DNA from 2 places in the Agromyces albus genome. Region 2 is predicted to be linked to the other one. Evidence: predicted binding sites of a transcription regulator. Region 2 holds the regulator's gene; the other holds the start of a gene.
The links. The regulator LexA, encoded in region 2, represses DNA repair genes until DNA is damaged. The targets are predictions, from matches to a motif close to TCGAACANNTGTTCGA.
Positions count from the first base shown of each region.

Region 1: a site for LexA is predicted at 3,568-3,583, ahead of uvrA (excinuclease ABC subunit UvrA). Genes of this name have one in related genera too.

Region 1 is NZ_JAUSWX010000001.1:1,812,823-1,820,722, reverse strand. It holds gene rpsA (30S ribosomal protein S1) at 1-95, shown strand, start outside; gene QFZ29_RS08550 (DUF4126 domain-containing protein) at 149-751, opposite strand; gene coaE (dephospho-CoA kinase) at 804-1,433, shown strand; gene uvrB (excinuclease ABC subunit UvrB) at 1,444-3,510, shown strand; gene uvrA (excinuclease ABC subunit UvrA) at 3,639-6,530, shown strand; gene uvrC (excinuclease ABC subunit UvrC) at 6,534-7,900, shown strand, end outside.
Region 2 is NZ_JAUSWX010000001.1:1,316,963-1,324,862, reverse strand. It holds gene priA (bifunctional 1-(5-phosphoribosyl)-5-((5-phosphoribosylamino)methylideneamino)imidazole-4-carboxamide isomerase/phosphoribosylanthranilate isomerase PriA) at 1-479, opposite strand, end outside; gene hisH (imidazole glycerol phosphate synthase subunit HisH) at 580-1,218, opposite strand; gene hisB (imidazoleglycerol-phosphate dehydratase HisB) at 1,215-1,829, opposite strand; gene QFZ29_RS06145 (histidinol-phosphate transaminase) at 1,826-2,926, opposite strand; gene QFZ29_RS06140 (LysM peptidoglycan-binding domain-containing protein) at 2,988-3,377, opposite strand; gene lexA (transcriptional repressor LexA) at 3,635-4,324, shown strand; gene QFZ29_RS06130 (alpha/beta fold hydrolase) at 4,353-5,117, opposite strand; gene metE (5-methyltetrahydropteroyltriglutamate--homocysteine S-methyltransferase) at 5,280-7,625, opposite strand; gene QFZ29_RS06120 (methylenetetrahydrofolate reductase) at 7,622-7,900, opposite strand, start outside.

The sequences.
Region 1 (7,900 bases), 500 kb from region 2:
CTGCTTCGTACTCGAGCGATGCCGCCGGCGCGGGAACCCTCGCCGACGACGCGTCGCTCGCAGCGCTTCGCGAGAAGCTCTCAAGCAACAACTAGTCGTTCGCGACGAACGGAAGGCCGGTCCCCGCGGGGGCCGGCCTTCCGCCGTTTCAGGGAGCGGTCTGCGGATGTCGCGAGCGCCGGTTCCGCCGGCGGCGCACGAGCACGACCACCATGATCACGATGAGCACGATGCCGACCACGACGAGCAGCGGGGCGAGGAGCGCCGCGAAGGCGAGGGCGAAGCTGCCGACATCTTCAGCGGCACTTGCGACGGGTGCGCCGACGCCCGCGGTCGCGGCATTGATGACCGGACGAGCGACCGCCTTGGCCAGGTGGACGAGGAGCGCGAGCACCACGCCGATCGCCACGGGCACCCAGTCCTGTGAAGCGACGAAGGCCTCGGGATCGGTCACCGCGGCCGTCGTGGCGCTGACTCCCGAGCCGAACGCGAGCCCGCCCGCCGTGGGCCTCACGATGGTCTGCACGAGGTCGTTCACGGAGTCGAAGCCCGGAATCTTGTCGGCGATGAACTCGACGACGAGCAGCACGACGAGAATCGCGAGGACCCACTCGTTCGAGAGCCACGCCCAGCCGGGCGGCAGGTCGATGAGCCCAGTGAAGCGGTCGAGTGCGCCGATGACCACGAGAGGAATCCACGCGTTCAGACCGGCCGCGAGTGCAAGCCCTGTTCCGGTCAGCAACTCGAGCATGCGCGCCCCTTCTCGGTCTTCGCGTCGAGTGTCGCACGATTAGAGTGGATGCGTGTATCTGATCGGTCTCACTGGCGGAATCGCCTCTGGAAAGTCCACCGTCGCGAGAAGGCTCTACGAGCACGGAGCAGTGCATATCGATGCCGACGACCTCGCGCGTCGCGTCGTGGAGCCGGGCAAGCCGGCGCTCGCGGCGATCGCCGAGGAGTTCGGCCCCGGCGTCCTCCGTCACGACGGCTCGCTCGATCGGGCGAAGCTCGGTGAGCTCGTGTTCGGCGACGACGAGGCCCGAGCCCGGCTCAACGCCATCGTGCATCCTGCGGTGCGGGAGCTGTCCGGCCGGCTGATCGCGAAGGCGGAGCAGGAAGACCCCGACGCGGTCGTCGTATACGACGTGCCCCTGCTCGTCGAGGCATCCGTCGATCACCCCTTCGATCTCGTGGTCGTCACGAGCGCACCGCGCCGCACGCAGGTCAAGCGCCTCGTCGAGGAGCGCGGGCTCGATCCGATCCAGGCGGAGGCGCGCGTCGACGCCCAGGCCGACAATGCCGCGCGGTTGGCGATCGCCGACGTCGTCATCGACACCGACGGCACGCTCGCGCACACCATGAGCCAGACCGACGCCCTCTGGCATCGCATCGAGGAGGAGCAGGCCGGCCGTAGTGTCGGCGGGCGATCCTAGACTGGAGAGCATGCAGGCCACCCGATCCGTTCGACCGTTCGAGGTCGTCAGCGACTATCGCCCGAGCGGCGACCAGCCCGCTGCGATCGCCGAGCTCGCGGGGCGCATCAACGCGGGTGAGACCGATGTCGTGCTGCTCGGCGCGACCGGCACTGGCAAGTCCGCGACCACCGCCTGGCTCATCGAGCAGGTGCAGCGGCCAACGCTCGTGCTCGCGCACAACAAGACGCTCGCCGCGCAGCTCGCCACCGAGTTCCGCGAGCTCATGCCCAACAACGCCATCGAGTACTTCGTCTCGTACTACGACTACTACCAGCCCGAGGCCTACGTGCCGCAGACCGACACCTTCATCGAGAAGGACTCGTCGATCAACGCCGAGGTCGAGCGGTTGCGTCACTCCACGACGAATTCCCTGCTCAGCCGGCGCGACGTCGTCGTGGTCTCGAGCGTCTCGTGCATCTACGGACTCGGCACGCCCGAGGAGTATCTCGGCGCAATGATGCCGTTGACGGTCGGCCAGCGCGTCGATCGCGACTGGCTCATCCGCAAGTTCGTCTCGATGCAGTACCAGCGCAACGACGTCGACTTCTCCAGGGGCAACTTCCGGGTGCGCGGCGACACGATCGAGATCATCCCGATCTACGAGGAACTCGCGATCCGCATCGAGATGTTCGGCGACGAGATCGAGGCGCTCTACAGCCTGCATCCGCTCACGGGCGAGGTCGTGGCCAAGCTCGACGCCGTGCCGGTGTTCCCCGGCTCGCACTACGTCGCGAGCACCGACGTGATGCAGCGCGCGATCGGCACGATCCGCGTCGAGCTCGAGGAGCGCCTCGCCGAGCTCGAGCGCGAGGGCAAGCTCCTCGAGGCGCAGCGCCTTCGCATGCGCACGACGTTCGATCTCGAGATGATGGAGCAGATCGGGTTCTGCTCGGGCATCGAGAACTACTCGCGGCACATCGACGGCCGGGCCGCCGGTGAGGCGCCGCACTGCCTGCTCGACTACTTCCCCGACGACTTCCTCGTCGTCATCGACGAGTCGCACGTGACCGTGCCGCAGATCGGCGCGATGTACGAAGGAGACTCGTCGCGCAAGCGCACCCTCGTGGAGCACGGCTTCCGACTGCCGAGCGCGCTCGACAACCGGCCGCTGAAGTGGGACGAGTTCAAGGCGCGTGTCGGCCAGACGGTCTACCTCTCGGCGACGCCCGGCCGATACGAGATGGGCATCGCCGACGGGATCGTCGAGCAGATCATCCGCCCGACCGGCCTCGTCGACCCGCAGATCGTCGTGAAGCCGTCGAAGGGGCAGATCGACGACCTGCTCGAGGAGATCCGGCTTCGCGCCGGGCGCGGCGAGCGAGTGCTCGTCACGACGCTCACGAAGAAGATGGCCGAAGAGCTCACCGACTTCCTCACCGAGGCGGGGGTCCGCGTGCGATACCTGCACTCCGACGTCGACACCCTGCGCCGGGTCGAGCTGCTCACCGAGCTCCGTGCGGGTGTCTACGACGTGCTCGTCGGCATCAACCTGCTGCGCGAGGGTCTCGACCTGCCCGAGGTCTCGCTCGTCGCGATCCTCGATGCCGACAAGGAGGGATTCCTCCGCTCGTCGACGTCGCTCATCCAGACGATCGGTCGCGCGGCGCGAAACGTCTCCGGCGAAGTGCACATGTACGCCGACGTGCTCACCGACTCGATGAAGTCCGCAATCGACGAGACCACTCGTCGCCGCGACCGGCAGCTCGAGTACAACCGCGCCAATGGCATCGATCCGCAACCGCTGCGCAAGCGCATCGCCGACATCACGCAAGTGCTCGCTCGCGAAGAGGCCGACACCGCGGCGCTCCTCGCCGGTCGTGACGCGAAGCGCAAGGCTCCCGTGCCGAACCTCCGTCGTGAGGGCATCGCGGCGGCAGGGGCCAACGACCTCGAAGAGCTCATCCGTGATCTCAACGAGCAGATGCTGCAGGCCGCGGGTGAGCTGAAGTTCGAGCTCGCCGCACGGTTACGCGACGAGGTCTCCGACCTGAAGCGTGAGCTTCGCCAGATGGAGAAGGCCGGGCACCTCGGCTGACCGATCTGCCGCATTTGGGCGGCGACCGATTGCAGGCGCAGCGGGCGAAACCGAGAATCGAACGTATGTTCGCTGACAGCACGCGCTCTCCGGGTGGGGGTGTCAGTGGGCTTCTCTAGACTCGTAAGGTGCCAGTTTCACGTCTCGATGCCCATTCGCACCTGAGTGTTCGCGGTGCCCGCGTTCACAATCTGCAGAATGTCGATGTGGAGATCCCGCGCGACGCGATGGTCGTTTTCACCGGGCTGTCGGGGTCGGGCAAGTCGTCGCTCGCCTTCGACACGATCTTCGCCGAAGGGCAGCGCCGGTATGTCGAGTCGTTGTCGGCCTATGCACGCCAGTTCCTCGGCCAGGTCGACCGCCCCGACGTCGACTTCATCGAGGGCTTGAGCCCGGCCGTGTCGATCGACCAGAAGTCGACCAACCGAAACCCGCGGTCGACCGTCGGCACGATCACCGAGATCTACGACTACATGCGGCTGCTCTGGGCTCGCATCGGCGTGCCGCACTGTCCGGAGTGCGGCGAGCGCATCCAGCGGCAGACGGTGCAGCAGATCGCCGATCAGCTCATGGAACTGGCAGAGGGCACACGCTTCCAGATCGTCAGTCCCGTCGTCTCGCAGAAGAAGGGCGAGTTCGTCGACCTCTTCCGCGAGCTCGCGGCACAGGGCTATTCGCGCGCGGTCGTCGACGGCGACGTGATCCGGCTGTCCGAGCCGCCCACGCTGAAGAAACAGGTCAAGCACGACATCTCGGTCGTGATCGACCGGCTCGTGGCCGGTCCCGATGTGCTCGGCCGCCTCACCGATTCGCTTGAGACGGCGTTGCGCCTCACCGACGGGCTCGTTCAGGTGAACTTCGTCGACGAGACCGGTCCCGCCGCGTGGAGCACCTTCTCCGAGAAGCTCTCGTGCCCCAACCAGCACCCGATCCAGCTCACCGAGATCGAGCCACGCACGTTCTCCTTCAACGCGCCGTTCGGCGCCTGCCCCGAATGCTCGGGCCTCGGCACACGCATGTCGGTCGACGACTCGCTCCTGCTCGGCGATCCCACGCTCAGCATCTCCGAGGGCGTCATCCTGCCGTGGACCTCACAGGGCAAGAGCCTCTACAACTACTACGAGAAGCTGCTCGACGGCCTCTCCCGCGATCTCAAGTTCTCGCTCGCCACCCCGTGGGAAGAGCTCGCCGACGACGCACGCGCTGCGGTGCTCCGGGGCGACAACTTCGAGGTCAAGGTGCGCTGGCGCAACCGCTACGGTCGCGAGATGAGCTACAGCTCCGGTTTCGAGGGCGTGGTGCCCTACATCGAGCGCCAGTACCTCCAGGCCGAGACCGATGCGCAGCGCGCACGCTGGTCCGAATACCTTCGCGAAGTGCCCTGCCAGGTGTGCGACGGCAAGCGGCTGAAGCCCGAGGTGCTCTCGGTGCTCGTGCACGACATGAGCATCGCCGATGCGTGCCTCCTGAGCCTCACCGACGCCCGTGCCTTCATGGACCGCCTCGACCTGACGCAGCGCGAGCAGACCATCGCGGCCCAAGTGCTCCGCGAGATCAAGCTGCGCCTCGACTTCCTCATCCGGGTCGGGCTCAGCTACCTCGACCTCGCTCGGGCCGCCGGCACGCTCTCGGGCGGAGAGGCACAGCGCATCCGGCTCGCCACCCAGATCGGCTCAGGCCTGACCGGTGTGCTCTACGTGCTCGACGAGCCGAGCATCGGACTCCACCAACGCGACAACCGCCGGCTCATCGACACGCTCATCGCATTGCGCGACCTCGGTAACACGCTCATCGTCGTCGAGCACGACGAAGACACCATCCGCACGGCCGACTGGATCGTCGACATCGGACCGGGCGCGGGAGTCAACGGCGGCACGGTCGTCCACTCTGGCAGCTACGCCGACCTGGTGAAGAACACGCGCTCGCTCACCGGCGATTACCTCTCGGGCCGCAAGGAGATCCCCATTCCCTCGCACCGTCGCCCCATCGATCCCGAGCGGATGATCCACGTGCAGGGCGCCGAGGCGAACAACCTCCGTGGTGTCGACGTCGAGTTCCCGCTCGGCACGTTCACCGCCGTCACCGGGGTGAGCGGTTCCGGCAAGTCATCGCTCGTGAACGACATCCTCTATCGCGTGCTCGCGAACCGCTTGAACGGAGCCCGCAAGGTGCCCGGCAAGCACCGCCGCGTCACCGGCCTTGATCAGCTCGACAAGGTGGTGCACGTCGACCAGGCACCGATCGGTCGCACGCCGCGCTCCAATCCCGCCACGTACACCGGGGTGTTCGACCGGATCCGCACCCTCTTCTCCGAGACGAACGAGGCGAAGGCTCGCGGGTACCTCCCCGGCCGCTTCAGCTTCAACGTCAAGGGCGGCCGATGCGAGGCGTGCTCGGGCGACGGCACGATCAAGATCGAGATGAACTTCCTGCCCGACGTCTATGTCGCGTGCGAGGTCTGCGGCGGCAAGCGCTACAACCGCGAGACGCTGCAGGTGCACTACAAGAGCAAGAACATCGCCGAGGTGCTCGAGATGCCCATCAGCGAGGCGGCGGAGTTCTTCGAGCCGATCTCGGCGATCCACCGCTACCTGAAGACGCTCGTCGACGTCGGTCTCGGCTACGTGCAACTCGGCCAGAGCGCCACGACCCTCTCGGGCGGCGAGGCGCAGCGAGTCAAGCTCGCGACCGAGCTCCAGCGACGTTCGAACGGTCGAAGCGTCTATGTGCTCGACGAGCCCACCACGGGCCTGCACTTCGAAGACGTGCAGAAGCTGCTCAAGGTGCTCGGCAAGCTCGTCGAGAAGGGCAACACCGTCATCGTCATCGAGCACAGCCTCGACGTCATCAAGTCGGCCGACTGGATCATCGACCTGGGGCCAGAGGGCGGCTCCGGCGGAGGGCAGGTCGTCGCCACGGGCACGCCCGAGCAGGTCGCAGAGGTCCACGACAGCCACACCGGCTATTTCTTGCGTGAGATCTTCGGAGCGGCATCCGTCCGCGCCGAGGTCGCCAGCTAGGCGATGAACGAGACCGTCGCGTACCGCCCGAGGGTGGGGGAGATCCCGACCGCTCCGGGCGTCTACCGTTTCCGTGACGCCGATCGCCGCGTGCTCTACGTCGGCAAGGCGAAGAATCTCCGGGCGCGGCTGTCGAACTACTTCGCGCCGTTGCGGAGCCTGCACGAGCGCACGCGCCGAATGGTCACCACTGCGACCTCCGTCGAATGGACGGTGGTCGCGAACGATGTCGAGGCGCTGCAACTCGAGATCACGCTCATCAACGAGTTCAGCCCGCCGTTCAACGTGCGATTCAAAGACGACAAGTCCTACCCCTACCTCGTCGTGACGCTCGCCGACGAGGCGCCGCGGGCCATGGTGTCGCGTCGCCGCGGCATCCCCGGTGCACGGTACTTCGGGCCGTATCCGAAGGTCTGGGCGGTCAACGAGACGCTCGAGGTGCTGCTCAAGCTGTTCCCGATCCGCACGTGCAAGGACTCCGACTACAAGCGCGCCATGGCGAGCGGCCGGCCTTGCTTCGCAGGGCAGATCGGACGCTGCTTCGGCCCCTGCTCGAGGCTCGTCACGATCGAGGAGCACCGCGAGAACGTCGACCGATTCGTCGCGTTCATGCAGAACCAAGACCGGCGCATCATCGGCGAGCTGACGCAGCAGATGAAGGCGGCGGCGGCGGCGCAAGACTATGAGACTGCCGCGCGCAGGCGCGACCAGCTCCAGGCCGCCGAGTCCTTCTTCGAGAAGAGCGCGGTGGTGCTCGGCGAGTCGGTCGACATCGACGTGTTCGGCATCGACCACGACGAGCTCTCCGCGGCGGTGCAGCTCTTCATCGTGCGTGGCGGTCGGGTGCGCGGCGTCCGCTCCTGGACGGTCGACAAGGAGCTCGACGTTCCGCTCGGCGAACTCGTCGACTCGGTCGTGCAGAACGCCTACGTCGACGACATCCGGCCGCCGGGCGAAGTCGTCGTACCCGAACTGCCCGACGACGCCGCCGCGCTCGAGACGTGGCTCGCAACGCTCGCGGGGCGCAAGGTGCGGCTCCGCGCCGCCCAGCGCGGCGACAAGGCGGCGCTGCTCCAAACCGCGACCCAGAACGCGAAGCAGTCCCTGATGCTCTACAAGACGCGTCGGAGCGCCGACTTCACCACCCGGTCCCGCGCGCTCGAAGACATCCAGGAGGCGCTCGGCATGGCCGACGCGCCGCTGCGAATCGAGTGCTTCGACGTCTCGCATCTCAGTGGCACCAACATCGTCGCGTCGATGGTGGTGTTCGAAGACGGCCTGCCGCGCAAAGACGAGTACCGCCGATTCACCATCCCGCAGTCGAGCGACGACACCGATTCGATCCACCAGGTGCTCACCAGACGGCTCGC
Region 2 (7,900 bases):
TCCATGACCTGCCAGAGGTCGCCGCCGTCCTGCGTCCAGCCGCGAGCCGCGAGTGTCGTACCGCGCACGTCGAGGCCCACGGCGATCGCGTCGCCGTACTGGGCGATCACCGATGCCGCCCACTCGGGATTCTCGAGCGCCGCCGTGCCGAGGTTGATGCGCTTCGCACCGATGGCGAGGGCGTGCTCGAGCGACGCGTCGTCGCGGATGCCTCCCGAGAGCTCGACGTTGACGCCGCGCACCTGCCGGATGACCTTCTTCAGGATTCCCGCGTTGCTCCCGCGGCCGAACGCCGCGTCGAGGTCGACGAGGTGGATCCACTCGGCGCCCTGCTCGGCCCAGTCGACTGCCGCGTCGACCGGGTCGCCGTAGTTCGTCTCGGTGCCGGCTTCACCCTTGGTGAGGCGCACGGCCTTGCCGCCCGCGACGTCGACTGCAGGTAGCAGCACGAGGGCCGGGGTCTTGTTGAACTCGCTCATTCACTGTCCTCGATTCCGAGCCGCGGTGCGCGGCGATCGGCACAGTCACAGCATCCTAGTCCGATTGGATCGGAGCGGCGCGAACTGCGCCGTATGTGCCTCAGCCGAGCGTGCCGAGCCAGTTGCCGAGCAACCGGATGCCGGCATCCGACGACTTCTCGGGATGGAACTGCGTCGCCGACAGCGGGCCGTTCTCGACGGCCGCGAGGAAGCGCCCGCCGTGCTCCGACCAGGTCAGCCTCGGCTGCGGGAACGGCGGCTGGACATCGAGCAGCCACTCCTGCGCGGCGAACGAATGCACGAAGTAGAACCGCTCATCCTCGAGGCCCGCGAAGAGCGCGGATCCCTCGTCGGGCTCGACGGTGTTCCAGCCCATGTGCGGGAGCACGGGCGCCGGCAACTCGGTGACGATGCCCGGCCACTCGCCGAGTCCCTCGGTGTCGACGCCGCGCTCGACACCGCGCTCGAAGAGCACCTGCATGCCGACGCAGATCCCGAGCACCGGCCGCCCTCCGGCGAGGCGACGGTCGATGATCTCGTCACCGCGCACCTCTCGCAAGGCGTTCATCACGGCGCTGAACGCACCGACGCCCGGCACGACGAGTCCGTCGGCATCGAGCGCAGCTGATCGATCGGCCGTGAGCTCGACGTCGGCTCCGGCGCGCTCGAGCGCCTTCGCGGCGGAGTGGACGTTGCCCGACCCGTAGTCGAGCACCACGACGCGTGGGGTTCGGCTCACAGTGCACCCTTCGTCGAGGGGATGCCGGCGACGAGCGGATCATGCGCCTTCGCCTGCCGGAACGCACGCGCGAACGCCTTGAACTCGGCTTCGGCGATGTGGTGGGGATCGCGGCCGCCCAGCACCGTCACGTGCACCGTGAGCGCGGCGTTGAACGCGATGGCCTCGAACACGTGGCGCACCATCGACCCGGTGAAGTGCCCGCCGATGAGGTGGAACTCGAAGCCCGCGGGCTCGCCCGTGTGCACGAGGTACGGTCGACCCGAGATGTCGACGACGGCTTGCGCGAGCGCCTCGTCGAGCGGCACGAGCGCGTCGCCGTAGCGCGAGATGCCGCGCTTGTCGCCGAGCGCCTGCCGAATGGCCTGGCCGAGCACGATGCCGACGTCTTCGACGGTGTGGTGCACGTCGATCTCGATGTCGCCCCGGGCACGCAGCGTGAGGTCGGTGAGCGAGTGCTTCGCGAAGGCGGTGAGCAGGTGGTCGAAGAACGGCACGCTCGTCTCGATGTCGCTCACCCCGGTGCCGTCGAGGTCGATCGAGAGATCGATGCTCGATTCGCTGGTCTCGCGTTGCACACGGGCGGTGCGCGGTGCGCTCGCAGGGGTCATACGGCAATCCTATTCGGGCGTTCGGGCGCGAACAGCGCGATCGCCTCGAGGAACGCGCTCGTCTCGGCCTCGGTGCCGGCGGTCACACGCAAGTGCCCCGGGATGCCGATCTCCCGGATCAGGATGCCGCGCTCGAGCAGCGCCTCGAACACGGCGTGCGGCTCGTCGACGCCGCCGAAGAGCACGAAGTTCGAACCGCTGCGGTACGGGTGGAACCCGAGGCGGGAGAGCTCGGCGGAGATGCGCTCGCGCTGGCCGCGGATCTCGTCGACCATCGCGAGCATCTCGCCCGAGTGCGCGAGTGCGCCGAGGGCGGCCGCCTGAGTGAGCGCGGAGAGGTGGTACGGCAAGCGCACGAGCCGGAGCGCGTCGATCGCGGCGGGGTCGCCGGCGAGGTAGCCGACGCGGGCTCCGGCGAACGCGAATGCCTTGCTCATGGTCCGGGAGACGAGCAGGCGCGGTCGCCCGTCGAGCAGCGTGAGAGCGCTCGGAGTGCCGGGCTCCGCGAACTCGAAGTACGCCTCGTCGACGACGACGACGCCTCGCGCCGCGTCGGCGACGGCGCGGATCGTGTCGAGCGCGAGGGGCGTGCCCGTCGGGTTGTTCGGAGCGCAGAGGAGCACGACGTCGGGATCGTGCTCCTGCACGGCCCTGACCGCCGTCTCGGTGCTCACCTCGAACTCGTCGTCGCGCGGTGCCGTGATCCAGCCGGTGCCGGTGCCGGAAGCGAGGAGCCCGTACATCGAATAGGTGGGGGCGAAGCCGAGTGCCACACGGCCGGGCCCGCCGTAGGCCTGGAGGATGTGCTGCAGGACCTCGTTCGATCCGTTCGCCGCCCAGATCTGCGCTGCTTCGAGCCCGTGACCGAGGTACTCGGCCAACGATCGTCGGAGTTCGGTGAACTCCCGATCGGGATACCGGTTCAAGTGCAGGATCGCCGCAGCGACGCGGGCGATGATGTCGTGAGCGACATCTTCAGGGATCGGATGCGTGTTCTCGTTCACGTTGAGCGCGACCGGCACGATCTTCTGCGGAGCGCCGTACGGCGACTTGCCGCGAAGGTCGTCACGGATGGGGAGCTCGTCGAGACTCGTCACCGTCCCATGCTAGCCACGCGGTACCGGCTATCTTCACCGCCCAGCCTTCATCGCGCAGCGGTCAGGGCACGACGGGGAGGGCGAGGCGCTGGCCCGGCTCGACGACCGCGCCGTTGAGCCCGTTGAGCCTGATGATCTCGTCGATGACGACACGAGGGTCGCCATTGGGAGCGATCGACTCGGCGATGGCCCACAAGGAGTCGCCCTGGTCGATCGTGACGTACTCGAACATCGCTCCGGTTGCGTCGACCTCTGCGGCTGCACCACCGGCGCCGAGCACCGTCACCAACGCCCACACGACGACGGGAACGGCAGCCAGGGTCGTGAACACGATGCGCCCACGGCGGGTGAGCCGAAGGCGGGCGTGCGATTGCCCGCCGGCAGGCGACGCGGCGCTCTGTCGCGGCATCGCCGCCGTGCTGAATCCGGTCGTCACGATCGTTGCACTCATCTCACACCTCCTGTGGGAGACGCATCCGACCCTCGGCCGGGAGGGCCGGATGCGAATCTCTGTTCCGAATATATCTTCGAATGTCGGATGCCGCAAGCACCCACGCGTGAGAAAGATCGCCCGCGAATACCGCGACACACTCGAACGAATGTTTGCCGCACCCGCGTAAGGCGGATACAGTTTCGAATGTTCGACCTCAGTCGATCAGAGACCACCGACATCCGGTCGCCGTGCGGCCGCAACGAGGGGCGGAGACGTTGAGCACCGACATCGACGAAGCGCGCGATTCCGGACGGGCGCGCCGCCGCAAGAGCCTGAGCGCGAAGCAAGTCGCCATCCTCGAGATGATCCAGCGGTCGGTGTCGAGCCGCGGCTATCCGCCGAGCATGCGCGAGATCGGCGACGCCGTCGGCCTCTCCTCGCTCTCGAGCGTCACCCACCAGCTCAACCAGCTCGAGCTCGCCGGCTACCTGCGCCGCGATCCCAATCGTCCGCGCGCCCTCGAGGTGCTCATCGAGGTGCCCGACTCCGAGTCGCGCGCGCCGTCCGAGTTCGAGCCGACGCCCGTCGGGGATGCCGCCATGGTGCCGCTCGTCGGCCGCATCGCGGCCGGCGTGCCGATCATGGCCGAACAGCAGATCGACGAGATCTTCCCGCTCCCCCGCCAACTCGTCGGCAAGGGCGAGCTCTTCATCCTCAAGGTCGTGGGCGACTCGATGATCGACGCGGCCATCTGCGACGGCGACTGGGTGGTGGTGCGTTCGCAACGCACCGCCGAGAACGGCGAGATCGTCGCGGCGATGCTCGACGGCGAGGCCACGGTGAAGGTCTTCCGCCAGCGCGACGGCCACACGTGGCTGCTCCCCCGCAACAGCGCGTTCGAGCCGATCGTCGGAGACCACGCCGAGGTGCTCGGCAAGATCGTCGCCGTGCTCCGCGCGGTCTGAGCTGCATCGAGCACCAGGGCCGTGAGCGCTACGCCCGCGAGCGCACCGCAGCGACGTCGGAAACGGTGAGGGGCGCGATGCCCCGCAGCCAGGTCACGACTGCCTCCATGAACCCGCCGTGGTCGTCGCGGAAGACCGTGTGGCCGGTGCCTCGCAACGTCTTCACGGTCATGCCCTGATGCCGCAACTGCGAGGCGACCCTCGCGGTGATGAGCAGGCTCTTCTCCGCGAGCACGACGAGCGTGGGCGCGACGAGTCGAACGGGCGGCACGAGTGGCCGGGTGTCCGCGAACCCGAGCACGGTGCGCTTGTCCCAGTCGCGCAGCGTCGCGAGCTCGATGTCCACGTCGACCGCGCTCCACTTCGGGTTCATCCGCACGAGCGCCGAGCGCGGCGGCCTCGGTGCGATCGCGAAGGCGAGCTTGTAGGCGACGCCGCGGATGCCACGCGGGAACGAGAACGCCGGGTCGACGTAGATGGCGGCGCGCGGCGCCAGCTCATCGGCGACGAGACTCGCGACGAGCGCGCCGAGGGAGTGTCCCATGACGAGATCGGGCGGCCCCTCGAGCAGTGGCGCGAGCGTCTCGACGACGTCGTCCGCCCACGCCGCCGGCGAATAGCGGCGTGCCCTCGGGCTTCGGCCGTGCCCGGCGAGATCGACCGCGAGAACTCGGAAGTCGTGCGACTCGAGTTCGGCCGTGACGCGGTGCCACGCTCGCGAGTCCGACATGATGCCGTGGATGAGGACCGCAGTCCGGGCGCCGCCACCTGATTCCCGAACCGCCAGTTGCATGGGCCGACGATAGGCGGCGCTCCTGTGCGACCGCCCGACGGCACATGGGGAACCGCCGAGTACGACACGGGTCGGGGCAGGGCGCGGAACAAGCAGGCGGAACAAGTTGGCAGGGCGGATGCCGGTCCCGCGGCACCCGCCCTGCCTACCTGCGCTGCAGTGCTACTCGACGAGCGCCGGAGCCTCCAGGCGCGCCCGAACGGCGCGAGTCGCTTCGAGGATGTGCTCGAGCGACGCGACCGTCTCGGCGTAGCCGCGGGTCTTCAGGCCGCAGTCGGGGTTCACCCAGAGTCGCGACGCCGGGATCTCGGCGACCGCCCGCTCGAGGAGCGCCTGCACCTCGGCGGCACTCGGCACTCGCGGCGAGTGGATGTCGTAGACGCCCGGGCCGATGCCGTGGTCGAACCCGCTCGTCGCGAGGTCGTCGACCACCTCCATGCGGCTACGGGCGGCTTCGATGCTCGTGACATCCGCGTCGAGGTTGCGAATCGCATCGATCACGACGCCGAACTCCGAGTAGCAGAGGTGCGTGTGCACCTGGGTCGCGGATGCCGCGCCGCCGGTTGCGAGCCGGAACGAGCCCACCGACCAGTCGAGGTAGGCCGGCTGGTCACGACGCTTCAGCGGCAGCAGTTCGCGGAGCGCGGGCTCGTCGACCTGGATGACGCGGATGCCCGCGCCCTCGAGGTCGGCGATCTCGTCGCGGAGCGCGAGTGCGACCTGCCTCGCGGTGTCGCCGAGAGGCTGGTCGTCGCGCACGAAGGACCACGCGAGGATCGTGACCGGACCGGTGAGCATGCCCTTCACGGGCTTCTCGGTGAGCGACTGCGCAAAGGTCGACCACTCGACCGTCATGGGCGCAGGCCGCGACACGTCACCCCAGAGGATCGACGGACGCGTGCACCGCGAGCCGTACGACTGCACCCAGCCGTGCTTCGTGACGGCGAAGCCATCGAGCAGCTCGGCGAAGTACTGCACCATGTCGTTGCGCTCGGGTTCGCCGTGCACGAGCACGTCGAGCCCGATCTCCTCCTGCAGGCGCACGACGCGTTCGATCTCCTCGCGCATGAGCGTGCGGTACTGGTCGTCGGAGAGCGAGCCGTTCAGGAGTCCGGCGCGCGCGCGACGGATGTCGGTCGTCTGCGGGAACGAGCCGATCGTCGTGGTCGGCAGCTCGGGAAGCGCGAGCGCTTCCTGGGCGGCGACGCGCTCGGCGTATGCGGCACGGGAGAAGTCCCCGTCGGCGAGGGCCGCGAGACGTTCGCGCACGGTCGGCACGCGAACGCCCGGTGCCGCGCTGCGATCGGCGAGTGCCGCGGATGCCGCTGCGAGCTCCTCCTCGATCGCCGCGCGACCCTCGGTGAGCCCGCGCGCGAGCACGGCGAGCTGCGCCACCTTCTGGTCGGCGAACGCGAGCCAGCTGACCAGACGCGCATCGAGCTCGGTCTCGTCGTCGACATCGTGCGGCACGTGCAGGAGCGAGGTCGAGCTCGAGACGGCGACGGCACCGGAGAGGGCGCGCAGCGCCTCGGCACGTTCGAATGCCGCGGCGAGGTCGCCCCGCCAGATGTTGTGGCCGTCGACGACGCCCGCGACGAGCGTCTTCGCGGCGAGCGACTCGCTCGTCGCCGGGTCGAGCTGCTCAGGCAGCGAGCCGCGCACGAGGTCGAACCCGATCGCCTCGACCGGCGTCGCCGCGAGGGCGGGCAGCGCGTCATCGAGGGCGCCATAGGGCGCGGCCACGAAGATCGCGGGACGAGGTCCGGCAGCGCCGAGCGCGTCGTAGGCCGCACCGATCGCATCGATCACGCGATCGCGCGGCTCGTCGATGCTCTCGCTCACGAGCGCCGGCTCGTCGAGCTGCACCCACTCGGCCCCCGCCTCGGCGAGTTCCTCGAGGAGCTCGGCGTACACCGGCACGAGGTCGGCGAGCCGGTCGATCGGCCGGAAGCCCTCGGGCGCGCCGTCGGCGGGCTTTGCGAGGAGGAGGAACGTCACGGGTCCGACGACGACGGGGCGCGTGAGGAACCCGGCCGCTCGCGCCTCGGCGAACTCGCCGAGGATGCGCTCGGCGTGCAGGGCGAAGTCGGTGTCGGGGCCGACCTCGGGCACGAGGTAGTGGTAGTTCGAGTCGAACCACTTCGTCATCTCGAGCGGCGCATCGTCGCCCACGCCACGGGCGATCGTGAAGTAGGTGGCGAGATCGACGCTGCCGTCGTCGGCCAGCAGGTGGCGGAACCGCTCGGGAACCGCGCCGACCGCGACCGCGGCGTCGAGCACCTGGTCGTAGTAGGAGAACGACTCGGGGATCGACGAGTCGTCACGGCCGAGTCCGAGTTCGGCGAGGCGCTCGCGAGTGGCCGCCCGGAGTTCGAACGAGCGCTGCTCGAGCTCGTCGGCGTCGATCGAGCCGGCCCAGAAGGCCTCGACGGCGCGCTTGAGCTCGCGGCGCCGCCCGATTCGCGGATATCCGAGGATGGTTCCCGTGGGGAAGGCGTATGCAGTCATCGTTGCGTGGTGTTCCTCTCGTTGACGAGCTGGTCGGGATTTCTGAGATCGAGTCGGTTGAGCACTTCGAGCACGACCTCGTGACGGTTGTAGGTGTAGAGGTGAAGTCCGGGTGCGCCACCCTCGAGCACTGCGGCGGCGAGCCGGGCGGCGAAGGTGATGCCGAGTTCGGCCTGCGCCGCGGCATCCGGCTCGATCTCGAGGTCGATGGCGAGTTCGGCCGGCGGCTCGACTCCAGTGAGCTCGGTGAGTCGTGCGAGCCGGGCCGGCGTGGT